3 regions of the Micromonospora sp. NPDC049359 genome follow, and region 1 is predicted to be linked to each of the others. Evidence: predicted binding sites of a transcription regulator. Region 1 holds the regulator's gene; each other region holds the start of a gene.
What was found. The regulator HrcA, encoded in region 1, represses chaperone genes, less so after heat shock. The targets are predictions, from matches to a motif close to GGTTNGCACNCTCNNNNNGAGNGTGCNAACC.
Positions count from the first base shown of each region.

Region 1 (6,728 bases):
CTCGGCGAGGGTGGCGACGTCGGCGTAGTGCTCCTTCGGAATGACCAGGACGTGCACGGGGGCCTTCGGGCCGATGTCGCGGAAGGCGAGCGTGGTGTCGGTCTCGCGGACGACGGTGGCCGGGATCTCCCCGGCGACGATGCGGCAGAACAGGCAGTCGGATCCCATCTGGGCAGTGTAAGGAAGGGCACCTTGCTAACGCCTGAGGTATAGGAAGGGGCCCTTCCTTACAACTGGGGGTGCTCAGGCAGGATGGCCGGCATGACGGATCGGGCGGTTCTGGTGACGGGGTCCTCGCGCGGCATCGGCCGGGCGGTGGTGGAGGCGTTCGCCGCCAGTGGGGACCGGGTGGCTATCCACCACCGCGACTCCGCCGAGGCGGCCGAGGAACTTCGCGCCGGGCTGCCCGGGTCGGGGCACGTGGTGGTCCGCGCCGACCTCACCGACCCGGCCGCGGTCCGCACCATGGTCGACCGGGCCGCCGATCAGCTCGGTGGCCTGGACGTGCTGGTCAACAACGCCGGCACGTACGGCGACCGGGACGTCCCGCACCCGGTCTTCGGCACCTCGTACGAGGAGTGGCAGGCGCGCTGGCGGCAGGTGCTGGAGACCAACCTGACCGGTGCGGGGAACGTGATCTGGTGCGCCGCCCAGCACCTGCGCCAGCGGGGTGGCCGGATCGTCAACGTGTCCTCCCGGGGCGCGTTCCGGGGCGAGCCGGAGCAGCCGGCGTACGGCGCCAGCAAGGCGGGGCTGAACGCGCTCGGTCAGTCCCTCGCCGTGGCGCTCGCGCCGTACGGCATCACGGTCGCCACGGTGGCGCCGGGTTTCGTGGCGACCGACATGACGACCGAGCACCTGCGCGGCGAGCGGGGCGCGGCGATCCGGGCGCAGAGCCCGTTCGACCGGGTGGCCCGGCCGGAGGAGATCGCGGCAGCGGTGCACTGGCTGGCCTCGCCCGAGGCCGAGTGGGCCTCCGGCACGATCGTCGACCTCAACGGCGCTTCGTACCTACGCAGCTGACCTCGCGATTCACGCTCGGCGCGGCGTTCGCCGACCGACCGGCGGTGCGCTGCGCCTCCTGCGGGCGGACGGCGGACAACACTGTGAGCGTGATGCCTGTCAGTCATCTTGATGACTGACAGGCATCACGCTCAATGGAGTGCGCGGCTCCGATCCGCCCGCATCACCGGCCCGCGAGCCGCAGGCACCAGCGGCCGAAGCGAACGCGGGCCCAGGCTGGCGGCCGAAGCCAGCGGCGGCAGGGTGGCGGCCGAAGCCAGCGGCGGCAGGGTGGCGGCGAGTCGGGGGTGGGCGACTACCAGCGGCCGAGGCGGGTGGCGAGCACGCTGAGCGCGGCCACGCCGGCCGTGGAGGTACGCAGCACCTCCGGCCCGAGGCGTACCGGCCGGCCACCGGCCTCACGGAAGGCCGTCAGTTCGGCCCGGTCGATGCCGCCCTCGGGGCCGACCACCAGGACGATCTCCCCGGCCGACGGCAGGTCGACGCCGGTCAGCGGCTCGTCGGCCTCCTCGTGCAGGACGAACCCGGCGGCGGCGCCGGCGATCCGGCGGGCGACCGTGGCGGTGGACTCGTCCGGCGCGCCGGCCACGACGGGCAGCCAGGGCCGGCGGGCCTGTTTCGCCGCCTCGCGGGCGGTGGCCACCCATTTCTCGCGTGCGCGTACGCCCCGGTCGCCGCGCCACTGGGCCACCGAGCGCGACGCCGCCCAGGGCACGATCTCGTCCACCCCGACCTCGGTCATCGCCTGCACGGCCAGCTCGCCCCGGTCACCCTTGGCGATGCCCTGCACGGTGACGATCCGGGGTACGGGCGCGTCCGCGTACCCCCGGGAGGTGACCGCGACCTCCAGGCTGCCCCGGCCGACGGTGGTGACCACGGCGGCGGCCGTGCCGCCCCGACCGTCGGCGAGCAGCAGCTCCTCGCCGACGCGCAGCCGCTGCACGGTTGCGGCGTGGTACCCCTCCGGGCCGTCCAGGGTCAGCGCGTCACCGGTGGGCAGCGCCTCCACCAGGAACAGCGGCGCCGACACCTCAGGCGTGCCCGTTGAACGCGTCGCGCATCCGGGAGAAGAAGCCGCCCTGCTTGGTCAGCTCGGCGACCTCCTCGCCCCGGGTCTTGGCGAAGTCGCGCAGCATCTTCTCCTGGTCGGGGTCGAGCTTGGTGGGCGTCCGGACGTCCAGGTGCACGTAGAGGTCGCCCCGGCCGGTGCCGCGCAGGTGCGGTACGCCCCGGGCGCGCAGTCGCAGCGTGCTGGCCGGCTGGGTGCCGGCCTTGACGTCGACGGTCTCCTCGCTGTCCAGCGTCTTGATGGTGAGCCGGGTGCCCAGCGCGGCGGCGGTCATCGGCACGGTGACGCGGCAGTGCAGGTCGTCACCCTTGCGGGAGTAGACGTCGTGCGGACGCTCGTGGATCTCCACGTAGAGGTCGCCGGCGGTGCCACCGCCCGGGCCCACCTCACCCTGCTGGGCCAGCCGGATCCGCATGCCGTCCTCGACGCCGGCCGGGATCTTGACGGTGAGCGATCGGCGGGTGCGTACCCGGCCGTCACCGGCGCAGGTTGGGCAGGGGTGCGGGATGGTGGTGCCGTAGCCCTGGCAGACGGTGCACGGCCGGGCCGAGACCACCTGGCCGAGGAAGGTGCGCTGCACGGACTGCACCTCGCCGCGGCCGGCGCACGCCTCGCAGGTGGCCAGGTGGGTACCGGCCGCGGTGCCGGCGCCCGAGCAGGTGGTGCAGAGCACGGCGGTGTCCACGGTGATCGGGGCCTCGACGCCGAACGCCGTCTCGTGCAGGTCCAGTTCGAGGCGCAGGATCGCGTCCGCGCCCGGACGGGTCCGTGGACGCGGCCCGCGGCCGGCGCCGCCCGCGGCGCCACCGAAGAACGCGTCCATGATGTCCTGGAAACCGACGAACGGGCCGGCTCCCCCCGGACCACCCGGGCCGCCCGCGCCCCCGCCGCCGGGGGCGAGCGGGTCGCCACCCAGGTCGACGATCTGCCGCTTCCGGTCGTCCGAGAGGACCTCGTACGCGGCGTTGATGTCCTTGAACTTCTCCTGGGCCTCCGGATCCGGATTGACGTCCGGGTGGAACTGGCGTGCCAGCTTGCGGTAGGCGCGCTTGATCTCGTCATCGGAGGCTTCCCGGCTGACACCGAGGATGCCGTAGTAGTCCCTGGCCACTGCGTTCCGTGTCCTCATGTTCGTCTCGCGTTGCGCCGACCGGCGGCCGCAGCCGGCCGTCGGCCCTGACTGGTCAGTTCTGGGCCAGCAGCTCGCCCACGTAGCGTGCCACGGCGCGCACCATGGCGATATTGCCGGGGTAGTCCATCCGGGTCGGCCCCAGCACTCCCAGGCCGCCCACGATGGTGGCCCCCGGGCCGTACCCGGTGCTGACCACCGAGGCGGCACGCAGGTTGTCGAACTCGTTCTCGTCGCCGATCAGCACCCGGGTCGTGCTGGGCTCGGTCTCGCCGATGAGCTTGAGGAGCACGACCTCCTCCTCCAACGCCTCCAGGATGGGCCGCAGCGAACCCTGGAAGTCGAGCAGACCACCCCGGGTCAGGTTGGCGGTGCCGGCCAGGGCGATGCGTTCCTCGTGCCGCTCGACGAGCGTCTCCAGCAGCACGGTGGAGAGCGTGGTCATGGCCGGGCGCAGCTGCACCGGCGCCTCTTCCACCAGCGCCTGCACCAGCGGTGGGGTGTCCGACATGCGCTCACCGGCGAGTTTCTCGTTGACCAGGCGACGCAGGTCGGTGACGTCGTCGGCGGGCACCGGTCCGGGCAGCTCCACCAGCCGCTGCTCCACCCGGCCGGTGTCCGCGATCATCACGAGCATCAGCCGGGTGGTGGAGATCGGCACCAGCTCCAGGTGGCGGACCGAGGAGCGGGCGAGGCTCGGGTACTGCACCACGGCCACCTGCCGGGTCAACTGGGCGAGCAGCCGTACGGTGCGGTGGACCACGTCGTCGAGGTCGACGGCCCCGACGAGGAAGCGCTCGATGGCCCGGCGTTCGGCCGGACTGAGCGGCTTGACCCGGGACAGCCGGTCGACGAAGAGCCGGTAGCCACGGTCGGTGGGCACCCGGCCGGCGCTGGTGTGCGGCTGCCGGATGTAGCCCTCCTCCTCCAGCACGGCCATGTCGTTGCGGACCGTCGCCGGGGAGACCCCGAGCTGGTGCCGCTCGACCAGCGCCTTGCTGCCGACCGGCTCCTGGGTCGAGACGTAGTCCTCGACGATGGCGCGGAGCACGGCGAGCTTCCGGTCGTCCAGACCCATCCTCCGCACCTCCTGTCGCACGTCGGCCGCCGGCCCACCCGGGCCGACGGACCGTCCTGGCACTCGACTGTAACGAGTGCCAGTCTACGTCGGCGTGCCCGCCGACGCGATGATCAACGACGGCCCGTGACATCCCGCGCGGGCCGATCGGCCCGGACGACAGGGCGATGTCGCTCTGGTGCGGCGTTGCTCACGGCACCTACCGTGACAACCATGACTGAACCACCTCGCCCTCCCGGCGCGGGAGACCCCGGCAACTACCCGCCGGAGCCGAATCTCCCCGGCTCGTCCTCGTCGGCCGAGCCGCCCACCGCACCACTGTCCGGGGCGCCCGGCCCGGGCGGCTATCCCCCAGCCGGTGGCTATCCGCCGCCCACCGGTGACCAACCGCCGTCGGGCGGCTACCCTCCGCCGGGCGGCTACCCCCCACCAGGGGGTTACCCCCCGCCGGGTGGCACGACTGGCGGGTATCCGACCGGCGGCGCGTACGGCGGCCCCGGCGGCGGTTACGCCAACAACGAGGACAAGACCTGGGCGCTCGTCGCCCACTTCGGCGGCGCGGCCGGGATGATCATCAGCGCGGGCGTGCTCGGCTGGATCGCCCCGCTGGTGGCGTTGCTGGCCCGGGGCAGCCAGTCCCCGACCGTCCGGGCGCACGCCGTGTCGGCGCTCAACTTCCAGCTCGTCTGGTCGATCGTCGGCCTGGTCGGCTGGGTGCTGTCCTGCATCTTCATCGGCTTCATCGGCGTCGTGGCGGCCGTCGTGCTCGGAGCCGTGTGCGGCATCCTCGCCGGCATCAAGGCCAACGAGGGGCAGCTCTACCGCTACCCGCTCTCCGCCAACCTCATCAAGTGATCCGGGCCGGCCGCTCCCCCGGCCGGTCCGGCACACCGCCGCCGGCCGGGCGGGCGTCCGGCTCAGGGCAGCAGGTCCCGCACGACCGCGTCGGCGAGCAGCCGGCCGCGCAGGGTGAGGACCGCCCGTCCGGCGGCGTACCTCTCGGCGTCCAGCAGACCGTCGGCGAGGGCCCGCGCGGCACCGGCCCGGCCGGCGTCGTCGAGCACCCTCAGCGGCAGTCCGCTGGCGAGCCGCAGCCGGAGCATCACGTCCTCCATGTGCGCCTCGTCCGTGGTCAGCACCTCGCGGGCCAGGCCGGGTGACGCGCCGGCCGCCAGCCGCTGGGCGTACGTGGTGGGGTGCTTCACGTTCCACCAGCGCACCCCGCCGACGTGGCTGTGCGCGCCCGGGCCCAGGCCCCACCAGTCGGCGCCGGTCCAGTAGAGCAGGTTGTGCCGGCACCGGGCCTCGTCGGTGCGCGCCCAGTTGGACACCTCGTACCAGGAGAGGCCGGCCGCGTCGAGGGCGGCCTCCGCGGCCAGGTAGCGGTCCGCCGCCACGTCGTCACTGGGGTACGGCAACTCGCCGCGCTTCATCCGCGCGGCGAGCCGGGTGCCGTCCTCCACGATGAGGGCGTACGCGCTGACGTGGTCGACCCCGGCGTCGACGACCTGCTCCAGCGTGCCGGCGAAGTCCTCGGCCCGTTCCCCCGGCGTGCCGTAGATCAGGTCCAGGTTGACGTGGTCGAACCCGGCCTCGCGCGCCTCGCGGGCGGCGGCGGTGGCCCGGCCGGCGCTGTGTTTACGGTCCAGGATCGCCAGCACCCCCGGGGAGGCGGACTGCATGCCCAGCGAGATGCGGGTGTAGCCGGCCGTGCGCAGCAGCTTCAACGACTCCGGTGTGACCGACTCCGGATTCGCCTCGGTGGTCACCTCGGCGTCGGCGGCGAGCCCCCAGGTGCGGTCGATGCCCTCGAGGATGCGGGCCAGGTCGTCGGCGGGGAGCAGGGTGGGCGTGCCGCCACCGACGAAGACGGTGTCGACGCGGGGTGGCGGGTTGTCGCCGAGCACCCGGGCGGCGAGCGCCAGCTCGGCCAGCACGGTGTCGGCGTACGCCTCGCGGCTCGCGCCCCCACCCAGCTCGGCGGCCGTGTACGTGTTGAAGTCGCAGTAGCCGCAGCGACTGGCGCAGAACGGGACGTGGACGTACACGCCGAAGCCGCGCGCGCCGACCGCCGTGGTGGCGGTGGCGGGCAACGATCCGTCGCCGGGGACGGTCTCACCATCTGGAAGGACGCCGGGCATGGCCACTAGTGTGCCCGGCATGACCTCTCCCGACGTGCTCGTGCGGGTCGCCACGGCCCGTGGGGTGACCACCCTCACCCTGGACAGCCCGCACAACCGCAACGCGCTCTCCACCGCCCTGATGACCCAGTTGCTGGCGGGGCTGACGGACGCGGTGGCCGACGACGCAGTCCGGGTGATCGTGCTCGACCACACCGGGCCGGTCTTCTGCTCCGGCGCGGACCTGAAGGAGACCGCCGCGGCGTACGCCAGCGGAACCGTGCCCGCCGGCATGCTGGGCGACGTGCT
Region 1 is NZ_JBITMW010000016.1:66,686-73,413, reverse strand. Features, by position in the region: gene ACIBTX_RS29485 (histidine triad nucleotide-binding protein) at 1-168, opposite strand, end outside; gene ACIBTX_RS29480 (SDR family oxidoreductase) at 262-1,023, shown strand; gene ACIBTX_RS29475 (16S rRNA (uracil(1498)-N(3))-methyltransferase) at 1,319-2,053, opposite strand; gene dnaJ (molecular chaperone DnaJ) at 2,055-3,203, opposite strand; gene hrcA (heat-inducible transcriptional repressor HrcA) at 3,277-4,299, opposite strand; gene ACIBTX_RS29460 (DUF4870 domain-containing protein) at 4,513-5,154, shown strand; gene hemW (radical SAM family heme chaperone HemW) at 5,217-6,440, opposite strand; gene ACIBTX_RS29450 (enoyl-CoA hydratase-related protein) at 6,460-6,728, shown strand, end outside.

Region 2 (6,728 bases), on a different contig from region 1:
TACGCGTCGAAGTCGGCGAAGCGCGTCAACTCCAGCTCGGTCACCCACTTGCAGGCCGACACGTAGCCGTAGAGACCGGGCACCACCATCCGCACCGGGAAGCCGTGCTGGACCGGCAGCGGTTCGCCGTTCATGCCGATCGCCAGCAGCGCGTCCCGCCCGTCGCGCAGGGCGGCGGTGGGGGTGCCGCAGGTCCAGCCGTCGACCGACCGGCCGACGACCTGGTCGGCGTCCTCGTCCGGCTGGGCCTCGTCCAGCAGTTCCCGCAGCGGTACGCCGAGCCAGCGCGCGTTGCCGATCAGGTCCCCGCCGACCTCGTTGGAGACGCAGGCCAGCGTGACGTACCGCTCGACCAGCGGCCGGGCCAGCAGGTCCGCGTAGCTGTAGGTGCGCTCGGTACCCACCCGGCCGTGAATGCGCAGCCGCCAGGTGTCCGGGTTCACCTGCGGCACCACCAGGGCGGTGTCGATCCGGTAGAACCCGGAGTTCGGGGTGACGTACGGCGCGAGCTGGGCCAGGGACAGGTCCGCTCCCGCGGGCACGGCCGGCGCGGGGACGGCCGGGGCGGGGAGCCGGATCGCGTCCCGGGCGGCCGAGACGCCCCGCCGCCCGGCCAGCCAACGGCCGCCGAGACCGGCCACGGCCGCCGTACCGAGCAGCACTCCGGTGCCGGTGAGGAACCGTCGGCGCGACTCCGGGTCGACACCCTCGACCGGCGCGGCCGGCGTCACCGGCGTGGGTGGGTCCCACGGCCAGGGTTCCAGCTCGAACGGGCCGGCGATGAACAGCCAGAGCACCAGGGCGCCGAGCCCGCCGCCGACCAGCGACGGCAGCGCGTCGAAGACGTCCGCGCCGGGGCGGGTCAGCGCGGCGGCCACACCGACGGCGCCGAACGCCGCGATACCGGCCAGGCCCAGGGCCAGCCGCCGGATCGCCAGCATTCCGAACAGGGCCGCGAACCCACCCAGCAGCAGGGCCGTTCCGGTCAGCAGGGCGATCTTGTCGGCGGTGCCGAAGACGTCGATGGCGAACTGCTTGATCGGCTCGGGAACGGCGTCGACGACCACCCCGCCGACCGCGACCAGTGGCGCCGACCGGGGGCCGGTCAGCACCGCCACCGGCTCCGCGGTGCCGATCGCGACGGCGGCGGCGGTGACTCCGGCCAGCGCGGCGTACCGCCGCGACGTCGTGCTCATCGGCCCAGTGTGCGCGATCATCTCGGCCGATCGCCAACGACGTCATCGCTTGGTAATGCTCGCCCGACGAAACCGGGGCACACCGCCGTACGGCGGTGTGCCCCGGAACGGGTGTCGCTACCGGGTCAGAAGCCCGGGCCGTGCTGGTGGCCGTGGCCGTGGCCGTGCCCGCCACCGGCGGCGGCCGGCTCGGGCTGCTCCGGCTTCTCCACCACGAGGCTCTCCGTGGTGAGTAGCAGGCCGGCGATCGACGCGGCGTTGGTGACGGCGTTGCGGGTCACCTTCACCGGGTCGATGATGCCGGACTTGACCAGGTCGCCGTACTCGCCGGTGGCCGCGTCGAGGCCGTTGCCCCACTGCATGCCGGCGACCTTCTGGGTCACGACGTAGCCGTCGTGGCCGGCGTTCTGCGCGATCCAGCGCAGCGGCTCGACCAGCGCCTTGCGCACGATCGAGACGCCGACCTTCTCCTCGCCGGTGAAGCCCAGGTCGTCGTCGAGCACGGGGAGGATCTGCACCAGGGCGGCGCCGCCGCCGGGCACGGTGCCCTCCTCGACCGCGGCCTTGGTCGCCGCGATGGCGTCCTCGATGCGGTGCTTGCGCTCCTTCATCTCGACCTCGGTCGCCGCACCCACCTTGATCACGGCGATGCCGCCGGAGAGCTTGGCCAGCCGCTCGGCCAGCTTCTCCCGGTCCCAGTCGGAGTCGGAGGCCTCGATCTCCTTGCGGATCTGGGCCACCCGGTCGTCGACCTCGGTCTTCTGGCCGCCGCCGTCGACGATCGTGGTGTTCTCCTTGTCGACCACGACGCGCCGGGCGGTGCCGAGCACCTCCAGGCCGACCTGGTCGAGCTTGTAGCCCAGCTCCGGGGCGACCAGCTCGGCGCCCGTGGAGATCGCGATGTCCTGGAGCATGGCCTTGCGCCGGTCGCCGAAGCCCGGGGCCTTGACCGCGCAGACCTTGAGGGTCTTGCGCAGCGAGTTGACCACCAGGGTGGAGAGCGCCTGGCCGTCCACGTCCTCGGCGATGATCAGCAGGGGCTTGCTGTTCTGCAGGACCTTCTCCAGCAGCGGCAGCAGCTCCTCGATCGCCGAGATCTTCTGGGTGGTGACCAGGATGTACGCGTCCTCGAGGACGGACTCCTGACCCTCCAGGTCGGTGACGAAGTTCGGCGAGATGAAGCCCTTGTCGAACTGGAGACCCTCGGTCACGTCCAGCTCGGTGGTGAGCATCGAGCCCTCCTCGACGGTGATGACACCGTCGCGGCCGACCCGCTCCATCGCCTCGGCGATCAGCTCGCCGATGGTGGCGTCCTGCGCGGAGATCGTCGCCACGTTCGCGATCGACTCCTTGCCGGCGACCTCGACGGCCTTGCCGAGCAGCGCCTCGGAGACCTTGGCGGCCGCCGCGTCGATGCCCCGCTTGAGGCCGGCCGGGTTGGTCCCGGCGGTCACGTTGCGCAGGCCCTCACGGACCATCGCCTGCGCCAGCACGGTCGCGGTGGTGGTCCCGTCGCCGGCGACGTCGTTGGTCTTGGTCGCCACCTCCTTGACCAGCTGCGCGCCGAGGTTCTCGTAGGGGTTGGTGAGCTCGATCTCCTTCGCGATGGTCACGCCATCGTTGGTGATCGTCGGCGCACCGAACTTCTTGTCCAGGACGACGTTGCGCCCGCGCGGGCCGAGGGTGACCTTGACCGCGTCAGCGAGGGCGTTGACACCGTGCTCCAGCAGGTGTCGGGCGTCGTCCGAGAAGCTGAGGATCTTCGCCATGAATGTCCCTTCGAAGCGCCGCTGCCCCGGCCCGGCGAGCCGGACCGGGGCAGCGACACTGATCGGTTGCTTACTTCTCGATGACCGCGAGGACGTCGCGGGCGGAGAGCACCAGGTACTCCTCGCCGGCGTACTTGACCTCGGTGCCGCCGTACTTCGAGTAGAGGACGGTGTCGCCGACCTGCACGTCAACCGGAACCCGGTTGCCGTTGTCGTCGACGCGCCCCGGACCGACAGCGAGGACGGTGCCCTCCTGCGGCTTCTCCTTGGCGGTGTCGGGGATCACGATGCCCGACGCCGTGGTGGTCTCAGCCTCGTTCGCCTGGACCACGATGCGGTCCTCGAGCGGCTTGATCGCAACCTTGGTCGCGGTAGTCACGGGCATACCCTCCTGGGGTACTGGTTTCGTTGCTGGCCAGCGGGGCTGACCAGCGTCAATCTGCCTCATGCCACCGGGCGGGGCCGTCGTCGCGGGTGCCGGTCCGCCTGGCGTGCGCACCCGGGTCGCGAGACCCGGAAGCTGGCACCCTCAGGGTGAGAGTGCTAATCGCAGGTTATTCCGTGGCTAGCACTCCGTCAAGGAGAGTGCCAGCGCGTCGCGCCCCGCCAGCGGTATTTTCCCCTCGGTCGGGAGAATGGGCAGGTGGATCTCGATCAGTTGGCGGCACTGCGTACCCCCGAGGGGTCGGCCGCCCTCACGGCGGCGGCCGAGCTGGCCGGCGGCGATCCACTGGCCGCGGCGTCGGCGCTCCGCGCGGCCGGGGTGCCGCCGACGCTGGCGGCGGCGGCCCTCACCCAGGCCGAGCTGCGCCACCGGGCGGTGGGCAAGTTCGGCCCGGCCGCCGCCGGGATGTTCCTCACCCGCCCCGGCCTGGAACAGGCCACCCGCCGGGTGGTCGCCGACCGGCGGGCCGCCCGGCTGCACGCGGCCGGCGTGCGCACCCTGGCCGATCTCGGGTGCGGCCTCGGCGCGGACGCGCTGGCCGCCGCCCGTGCCGGCATCCGGGTGTACGGGGTCGAGGCCGACCCGGTGACCGCGGCGATGGCCGCCGCCAACGCCGCCGCCGCCGGGCTGGCCGACCTGTTCACGGTCGAGTGCGGCGACGCGACCGCGTTCGACGTGTCGCGGGTGGACGGCGTCTTCTGCGACCCGGCCCGACGGGCCACCGGCACCGGCCGACGGATCTTCGACCCGCGCGCCTACTCGCCGCCCTGGGACTTCGTCACCGGCCTCGCCGAGCGGGTGCCCCGCACGGTGGTGAAGGTGGCGCCGGGCCTGGATCACGCGCTCATCCCGGCTGGCGCGGAGGCGGAGTGGGTCGGCGTGGACGGCGACCTGGTCGAGGCGGCGCTCTGGTGCGGCGAACTGGCCGAGGTGCCCCGCCGCGCCAGCGTGTACCGGAGGGAGATCCACCAGCTCACCGGCTCGGGCGACACGGAGGCGCCGGTCGGACCCCCGCGCCGCTACCTGTACGACCCGGACCCGGCGGTGGTCCGGGCGCACCTCGTCGCCGAGCTGGCCGCGGAGCTGGACGCCACCCTTGCCGACCCGAGCATCGCGTACCTCTACGCCGACCAGCCGACCCGCACCCCGTACGCGCGCTGTCTGGAGATCACCGACGTGCTGCCGTTCTCGCTCAAGCGCCTGCGGGCATTGCTGCGCGAGCGTCGGGTGGGTCGGGTGGAGATCCTCAAGCGGGGTTCGGCGCTGACGCCGGAGCAGTTGCGGCGGGACCTGCGCCTGGCCGGCGACCAGGCGGCGAGCCTGGTGCTGACCCGGGTCGCCGGAGCGCCGACCGTGCTGATCGGCCGGCCGGTGGATTAGGTTCGGGGCGTGGCGGGACAGGGCACTCCGGCAACGGCACTACTGGCCAAGCGCGGGATCGCGCACCGCACCCACCCGTACCGGGTGGCACCCGACGCTCCGAACTACGGCGCCCTGGTGGCGGCGGCCCTCGGCGTGGCGCCGGAGCGGGTGTTCAAGTCGCTGGTGACCGAGGTGGACGGCGTCCTCACCGTGGCGGTCGTACCGGTGACCGGTGAGCTGGACCTCAAGGCGCTCGCGGCGGCGGTCGGCGGCAAGCGGGCGGCGCTCGCCGAGCGGACGGTCGCCGAGCGGGCCACCGGCTACGTGCGAGGCGGGATCAGCCCACTCGGGCAGCGGCGGCGACTGCCCACCGTGCTCGACGACTCCGCGCTGGACCTGCCGACGATCTACGTCTCCGCTGGTCGGCGCGGGCTGCAACTCGAACTGGCGGCGGTGGACCTGGTGGCGCTCACGGCGGCCCGCACCGCGCCCTTGCAGGCCCGCTGACCTGTCGTTACATCGCTCTTTTCGGCGGATGTTCGGCGAGTAACAGTCGCGTTGCTGAATTGTTATCGCTTCCAACAAACTTGGGACCTGGGTGGTCTTGTGGTGCGAGTGTGACGCGGAATACGTTGCCGGACACAACAAAACAACACCTCCCCACCTCCGAAAGGACCCTGCACATGCGTAAGGGGATCCTCACCATCGCCGCCGTGGGCCTGCTCGCGACCGGCGGTTTGACCGCCTGCGGCGACGACTCCGGCAACGGCTCGGCCGACTCCAAGAAGACTCCCAAGATCGGCGTGATCCTTCCGGACAGCAAGTCCTCCCCCCGCTGGGAGACGGCGGACCGTCGCTTCCTGGAGGAGGCGTTCAAGGCCGCCGGCGTCCAGTCCGACATCCAGAACGCCCAGAACGACAAGGCCGCCTTCCAGACCATCGCCGACCAGATGATCACCGGCGGCGTCACCGCCCTGATGATCGTCAACCTGGACTCCGGCACCGGCAAGGCCGTGCTCGACAAGGCCAAGTCGCAGGGCGTCGCCACCATCGACTACGACCGGCTCACCCTGGGCGGCTCGGCCCAGTACTACGTCAGCTTCGACAACGAGGTCGTCGGCAAGCTCCAGGGCGAGGGCCTGTCGAAGTGCCTGACCGAGAAGGGTGCCAAGAACCCTGTCGTGTCGTACCTGAACGGCTCGCCCACCGACAACAACGCCACCCTGTTCAAGGCCGGCTACGACTCGGTGCTCAAGCCGAAGTTCGACTCCAAGGAATACACCAAGGGCCCGGACGACGCCGTGCCGGGCTGGGACGGCCCTACCGCCGCGACCATCTTCGAGCAGCAGCTCACCGCGACCAAGGGCAAGATCGACGGCGTGCTGGCCGCCAACGACACTCTCGGCAACGCCGCCATCTCGATCCTGAAGAAGAACAAGATCAACGGCAAGGTGCCGGTGACCGGGCAGGACGCCAGCGTGGAGGGCCTGCAGAACATCCTCGCCGGTGACCAGTGCATGACCGTCTACAAGGCAGTCCGGGAAGAGGCCAAGGCCGCCGCAGACCTGGCCATCGCGCTGGCCAAGGGCGAGAAGAAGGACACCGGCCAGTCGGTGAAGGACGGTGACCGCGACGTCCCCTCGGTGCTGCTCACCCCGAAGGCCATCTACAAGGACAACGTCAAGGACGTCATCGCCGACGGCTACGCGACCAAGGAGCAGGTCTGCACCGCGGCGTACGCCAAGTTCTGCGCCGAAGCCGGCATCAGCTGACCGACGCCGCAGTACCCGCCGGGACGACCATCGCCGCCCGGCACGGGAGCACCCTCCCGTGCCGGGCGGCGCCCGCCGGACGGGCCCCGACCCTCCCTTAAGAAGGAGACCCCGTGTCCGCGACTCCCCTGCTGGAACTCCGCGGGATCGACAAGAGCTTCGGTCCCGTCCAGGTGCTCCGCGA
Region 2 is NZ_JBITMW010000008.1:247,090-253,817, forward strand. Features, by position in the region: gene ACIBTX_RS20125 (molybdopterin-dependent oxidoreductase) at 1-1,196, opposite strand, end outside; gene groL (chaperonin GroEL) at 1,322-2,965, opposite strand; gene groES (co-chaperone GroES) at 3,036-3,350, opposite strand; gene ACIBTX_RS20140 (methyltransferase domain-containing protein) at 3,609-4,790, shown strand; gene ybaK (Cys-tRNA(Pro) deacylase) at 4,800-5,279, shown strand; gene ACIBTX_RS20150 (substrate-binding domain-containing protein) at 5,456-6,544, shown strand; gene ACIBTX_RS20155 (ATP-binding cassette domain-containing protein) at 6,658-6,728, shown strand, end outside.
Region 2: the regulator HrcA is predicted to act here: its motif matches at 3,484-3,514, upstream of groES (co-chaperone GroES).

Region 3 (6,728 bases), on a different contig from region 1:
ACCTGCGCCGCACGGCGGGGCGGCTACGGCTCGACCCGGTGCCGTACTACCTGGTCAACGCGGTCGAGGTGGACGGTGGTCCGGCCGTGCGCGCCTGGCTCGCCCGTCGGCCCGAGGTGGCCCGGGTGCTGATCAGCCAGCGTCTACGGCCCCTGCCCGCCCCGGCGGGGCAGACCCGGGGCACCGCGCCGGCACCGACCGGCCCGGAGTGGAACATCCGTCAGCTCGGCGCGGACCGGGTCTGGTCCCAGCTCGGGGCGACCGGCGCGGGGATCGTGGTCGGCAGTTCCGATTCCGGCGTGGACGGCAGCCATCCAGCGCTGCGGCCCGGGTTCCGGGGCGGTGACGACTCCTGGTACGACCCGTGGGACGGCACCCGGGCACCGAACGACCAGGGCGGGCACGGCACCCACACGGTGGGCAGCGCGGTCGGGCGCAACGGCATCGGCGTGGCCCCGGACGCGCAGTGGGTGGGCTGCGTCAACCTGGACCGCAACCTGGGCAGCCCGGGGCACTACCTGGACTGCCTCCAGTTCATGCTGGCGCCGTTCCCCGCGGGGGGTGACCCGTTCACCGACGGCCGGCCGGAGCGCGCCCCGCAGGTGCTGACCAACTCGTGGAGCTGCCCCTCGATCGAGGGTTGCGACCGGGGCGCGTTGCTGCCGGCCACCACGGCGCTGGACGCGGCCGGGATCTTCGTGGTCGCCGCCGCCGGGAACAGCGGCCCGTGGTGCGCGTCGATCGACGAACCACCCGCGCCGTACGCGAACGTGCTGACCGTGGGCGCGGTGGACGCGCAGCGACGCGTCGCGGAGTTCTCCTCGCGCGGGCCGGTGGAGGGCGGCGCGGGCAAGCCGGACGTGCTGGCCCCCGGGGTGGGGGTCGTCTCGGCCATGCCCGGCGGCGGGTACGCGGCGCTGGACGGCACGTCGATGGCGACCCCGCAGGTGGCGGGAGTGGTCGCGCTCATGTGGTCGGCGAACCCGGCGCTGATCGGCGATCTGACCCGGACCCGGCAGATCCTGCGGGACACCGCCACACCGGCCGAGCCGACGTACCGCTCACGCAATCCGAGTGACGCCTGCGGCACCCCGGCGAACGTCACCGGCGCCGGGCAGGTCGACGCGTACGCCGCCGTCCGCGCCGCCCGGGGGTGAGCAGGGCGGGAGGCGGCGGGTGATCTAGGGTCGGCACCCATGGACGCCGAGATCACCGTCACCGAGCTGGCCCTCGATCTCGCGCCCACCGTGGCGCGGCTCTGCGCGCAGGCCCTCGACCTGCCCGAGGACGCCGCCGAGGCGGACGCCGTCGTGGACGTCCTCTGGCCGCGGGCCGCCGTCGACCGGACGGTGATCGGGCTGGGGGCGTACCGGGCCGGCGACCTGGTCGGGGTGCTGCTCTGCTCGGTGTCGCCGACGGAGCCGGGCATCGGGCACGTGGACCTGGTCGCCGTACTGCCGGAGCAGCGTCGCCGGGGTGTGGGCCGCGCGCTGCTCGCCCGGGCCGAGCGGGCGCTCGCCGAGCACGGCGTGACCGAGGTGCTGCTGGCCGGAAACCCGCCGTACTACGCCTGGCCGGGCATCGACGTGCGGTACACGCCGGCGGTGTGCGCGGCCCTCGCGCTCGGCTACCAGCAGGACCGGACCGCCTGGAACATGACGGCGGACCTGTCGTACGACGAGTCCCCGGCGCTGCGGTCGACGGAGGCCGCCGAGCGGCGGCTGGCCGGGCAGGGCATCACGGTACGGCGGGCCGAGCCCGCTGACCTGCCGGCGCTGACCGCGTTCGCCCGGTCCACCTTCGGCGGCGCCTGGGACGGTGAGCTGGCCGGATCGGTGGGCCGCGAGGGGGCCGGCTGCCACCTGGCGGAGCGGGCCGGCGAGGTGCTGGGCTTCGCCGCCTACGGATCGTCCCGGCCGAGCTGGTTCGGGCCGATGGGCACCGCCCCGGCCGCCGAGGGCTCGGGCATCGGCGGAGTGCTGCTGCGACGCTGCCTGCGGGATCAGCGTGCGGCGGGACTGGACCGGGCGGAGATCGGCTGGGTGGGGCCGGTGCCGTTCTACTCGGGCAGCGCGGGTGCGCGGATCGAGCGGGTCTTCTTCCTGTACCGGCGACGGCTTGGGGCCGAATAGCGGTCAAATGGGACATTGACCCATTCGTCCGCGTCGGGCATCGACGCCCCCTACCGTTTCGGTAGAGGAGGCAGCCATGACCACGGATGACGACCAGACCGAGGACGGCCCGCCGATCACCTGGAAACCGGCCGACGAACTGCCCGGCCAACTGCCGTTCGACCGGCTGGACTACGGCGACGCCGAACAACTGGCCGAGATGAGCACCGACGGCCGACCGGCGACCGAGGAACCGCAGGAGATGGTGGACGCGCCCATCCGGTCGCTGCCGCCGTACGACCGGGCGCAGAAGCGCCGCAACCAGCGCCCGCTGCCCACCTGACGACGAACGGGGCGGACCGCGTCAGCGGCCCGCCCCGTTCGGTGTGTCGGAACTGGACTCAGAAGTCCATGTCCCCGCCACCCGGGCCAGCCGGGGCAGCCGGGGTCTTCTCCGGCTTGTCCGCGACGACGGCCTCGGTGGTGAGGAACAGCGCGGCGATCGACGACGCGTTCTGCAGCGCCGAACGGGTCACCTTGGCCGGGTCGATGATGCCCGCGGCCAGCAGGTCGACGTACTCGCCGTTGGCGGCGTTGAGGCCGTGACCCGCTTCGAGGTTACGGACCTTCTCCACCACGACGCCGCCCTCAAGGCCGGCGTTGACGGCGATCTGCCGCAGCGGGGCGTCCAGCGCCACCTTGACGATGTTGGCACCGGTCGCCTCGTCGCCGACCAGGTCCAGCTTGTCGAAGGCGGTCTTGCCGGCCTGCACCAGCGCGACGCCACCACCCGGGACGATGCCCTCCTCGACGGCCGCCTTCGCGTTGCGAACGGCGTCCTCGATGCGGTGCTTGCGCTCCTTGAGCTCGACCTCGGTGGCCGCGCCGACCTTGATCACCGCAACGCCACCGGCCAGCTTGGCCAGCCGCTCCTGCAGCTTCTCGCGGTCGTAGTCGGAGTCGCTCTTGTCGATCTCGGCCCGGATCTGGTTGACCCGGCCCTGGATCTGCTCGGCGTCACCGGCACCGTCGACGATGGTGGTCTCGTCCTTGGTGACGACGACCTTGCGGGCGTGGCCCAGCATGTCGACGCTGACGGCGTCGAGCTTGAGGCCGACCTCCTCGCTGATGACCTGGCCGCCGGTGAGGATGGCGATGTCGCCCAGCATGGCCTTGCGGCGGTCACCGAAGCCCGGCGCCTTGACGGCGACCGACTTGAAGGTGCCCCGGACCTTGTTGACGACCAGGGTGGCCAGGGCCTCGCCCTCGATGTCCTCGGCGATGATCAGCAGCGGCTTGCCGCCCTGCATGACCTTCTCCAGGATCGGGAGCAGGTCCTTCACCGACGAGATCTTGCTGTTGACGATCAGGATGTACGGGTCGTCGAAGACGGCCTCCATACGCTCCGGGTCGGTCATGAAGTAGGCCGAGATGTAGCCCTTGTCGAAGCGCATACCCTCGGTGAGCTCCAGCTCCAGCCCGAAGGTGTTGCTCTCCTCGACGGTGATGACGCCTTCCTTGCCGACCTTGTCCATCGCCTCGGCGATGATCTCGCCGACAGTGCTGTCGCCAGCGGAGATGGAGGCGGTGGAGGCGATCTGCTCCTTGGTCTCGACGTCCTTGGCGAGCTTGGACAGCTCCTCCGAGACGCTCGCGACCGCGGCCTCGATGCCCCGCTTCAGGGCCATCGGGTTGGCGCCGGCGGCCACGTTGCGCAGGCCCTCGCGAACCAGGGCCTGGGCCAGGACGGTCGCCGTCGTCGTGCCGTCACCGGCAACGTCGTCGGTCTTCTTGGCGACCTCCTTGACCAGCTCAGCGCCGATCTTCTCGTACGGGTCCTCGAGCTCGATCTCCTTGGCGATGCTCACACCATCGTTGGTGATGGTGGGGGCACCCCACTTCTTCTCGAGCACGACGTTGCGGCCCTTGGGGCCGAGGGTCACCTTTACGGCGTCGGCGAGCTGGTTCATGCCCCGCTCGAGGCCGCGGCGCGCCTCTTCGTCGAACGCGATCATCTTGGCCATACGGCGTTGTCCTCCTGGACACTCACGGGCCACCCGAGATGTGTGCCCCGGATGGGCCGCCTGGTGTACGCACCTTGGGACGTCGCCACCTGGCGACGACGACGTCCTTCGGCCGGGCCGGATAGCCCGCGACGACCGGCCATGTGCTGCCCCGGTGTCTCCACACCGGCGCAACCAGGCCCCACCGTCCCGACCATTGGCACTCACGGTATGCGAGTGCCAATGACTTGTTTAGCACTCTCACCTGCCGAGTGCAAGCACGATGAGCCCGGTCAGTCGAGTTCCGCGGCCAGTGTGGCCCCGTTCACGGGCCCCTCATGAGCCCGTTGCTCGGCGTACGTGATCAGCAGACCGACCAACTGGGCGAGGTGGGCCGGCAGGGCCAGCACCGCCGTGACGGCGATGACCACCACCACCCCGACCGCGGGGCCCGGGGACGCGAACGGATCCTCGCCGAACGCGCCGGTGCCGGCGGACTCCAGGATGCCGGGCACCACGGTTCCGATGATCACCGCCGCGCCCACCAGGGCCACCCGGCCGAGCAGCATTCCGAGCCGGTCGTGGAACATCCGGAACGACCGGCCGATCGGGTTGTCCCGCTCGAACAGGTAGACCGGGCCGGCCATGCTCAACGCGAACGCCAGGTAGATCCCCGGCAGCACGCAGAAGCAGACTCCGATGCCGATGAGCAGGCTGACCAGCAGCGTCCAACCCCACAGGCCGACGGCCCGGCGCAGCCCGTACCGCAGCGCCGCGTCGAGCCGGGCGGGCCGGCCGGCCGCCTGCCGGGTGATCACCCAACTGCCCGCGGCCCAGCCCAGCGCCTGCACCAGGCCGATCAGCAGGCTGCCGCCGACCAGCACGACGACGAGGGTCAACAGGCTGGTGGCGAAGTTGTCCGGCAGCCCGGCCGACGGGTCCGTCTCGGCCTGCGCCGCCCAGGTGGGGGACGGGTCCAGACCGAACGAGATGACCGACAGCACCGCCGCCGGCAGGACCTGAGTGAGCAGCATGATCGGCACCAACTGCCGCCAGCCCCGGCGCAGCGCGCCCCAGAACCGGTCGAACCAGCCCCCGATACCGGCGCCGGGCGGAGTGACCAGGGCGTCGTTCGGGTCGAGGCCGTAACCCGGCGGGTACCAGCCGACCGGTGCCCCCGGATACCACGGCTGACCGCCGTAGGGACCGGCCCCCGGCGGGTAGCCGCCGGTGGGCGGAAAGGCCCAGCCCTGCGGCGGCGGACCACCGGGCTGACCCCATGCTCCCTGGGCGGGACCCCAGCCCGGCGGCGGACCGGCGGGCTGACCCCACGCCTGCGCCGGGTCCCCGCTCTGCGGCGGCGGGCCCGCGTGCGGCAGGCCAGCGTCCGGGACGGGCGGGGTGCCCGGAACTGGTGACGCGCCGGAGCCGTCGCCGGGTGACGTCGGGTCGGGCCGGCTCGGCTCACCCGGCCCGGAGGGCGTGGCGGGTGGCGGCGACTGGTCGGTCATGAACCCTCCTCAGCATCGGCTGGAACGGTTCACGATCTTCCCGGGCCGGCGTCCGCGCCGCAGCCCCGACTCGCCAGCCGGTCGCGCAACAGCCGGCGAGCAGATCGGGATCGGTCAGCCGATGACGCGGACGTGCTCCGCCTGCGGGCCCTTCTGACCCTGGGCGATCTCGAACTCGACCCGCTGACCGTCGTCGAGCGCCTTGTAGCCGTCCATCTCGATCGCGGAGAAGTGGACGAACACGTCCTGACCGCCGTCGACGGCGATGAAGCCGTAACCCTTCTCGGCGTTGAACCACTTCACAGAACCCTGTGCCACGGTGCACTTCCCTCACTCTGCGCGGCGTTGCCTGCCCGGCCGTCCGGCACCGCCGGACACCCACGAACCACCACCTCAGCGATCGACGGCGACCGTTGAAAGAGGTGATCGAAATCGCACGCTACACGAGGAGTGACGGGAGCGCACGACCACAAATCGGGCATAGTTCGTAGCGATCCGAGGCTCCGTCGGATTCATGACGATGGTTGCGTTTGGACCGGATGGAGGGGGTCTGGCGGCACGGGTCACCGGTGCGCGTCCGCCCCTGTGGTAGGCATGCGGTCATGAGCACCAACACGGGCTCCGCGCCCCTGCGGCAGGCGCGGATCCACCGGGTACGACCGCAGGACGCCGCCCGGATGCGGGCGCTGCGACTGGAGATGCTCGCCGACGCGCCGTTGGCCTTCCTGGAGACGTTGGCGGATGCCGCGGCCCGACCGCACAACGAGTTCGCCGCCCGGGTGGCGTTCACGTCGACCGGTCCGCACACCGCGCAGTTCGTCGCGGATCCGGGCGGCCGGCTCGTCGGGCACGCCGGTGGAACGGTCGCCCCTAACGAGCCGGGCCTCACCGTGATCTACGCCGTGTACGTCACGCCGGCCTGGCGGGGCAGCGGGCTGCTCGGCGAGCTGATCGACGGGGTGGCCGCCTGGTCGCGGGACTGCGGCCGGCCGGAGCTGCTGTTGGAGGTGGTGGTCGGCAACGACCGCGCCTACCGGGCCTACCAGCGCCTCGGCTTCAAGGACACCGGCGTACGGGTCCCCCACCCCACCATCCCCGCCCTA
Region 3 is NZ_JBITMW010000004.1:233,539-240,266, forward strand. Features, by position in the region: gene ACIBTX_RS12250 (S8 family serine peptidase) at 1-1,157, shown strand, start outside; gene ACIBTX_RS12255 (GNAT family N-acetyltransferase) at 1,197-2,132, shown strand; gene ACIBTX_RS12260 (hypothetical protein) at 2,209-2,454, shown strand; gene groL (chaperonin GroEL) at 2,513-4,135, opposite strand; gene ACIBTX_RS12270 (hypothetical protein) at 4,408-5,625, opposite strand; gene ACIBTX_RS12275 (cold-shock protein) at 5,740-5,943, opposite strand; gene ACIBTX_RS12280 (GNAT family N-acetyltransferase) at 6,228-6,728, shown strand, end outside.
Region 3: the regulator HrcA is predicted to act here: its motif matches at 4,330-4,360, upstream of groL (chaperonin GroEL).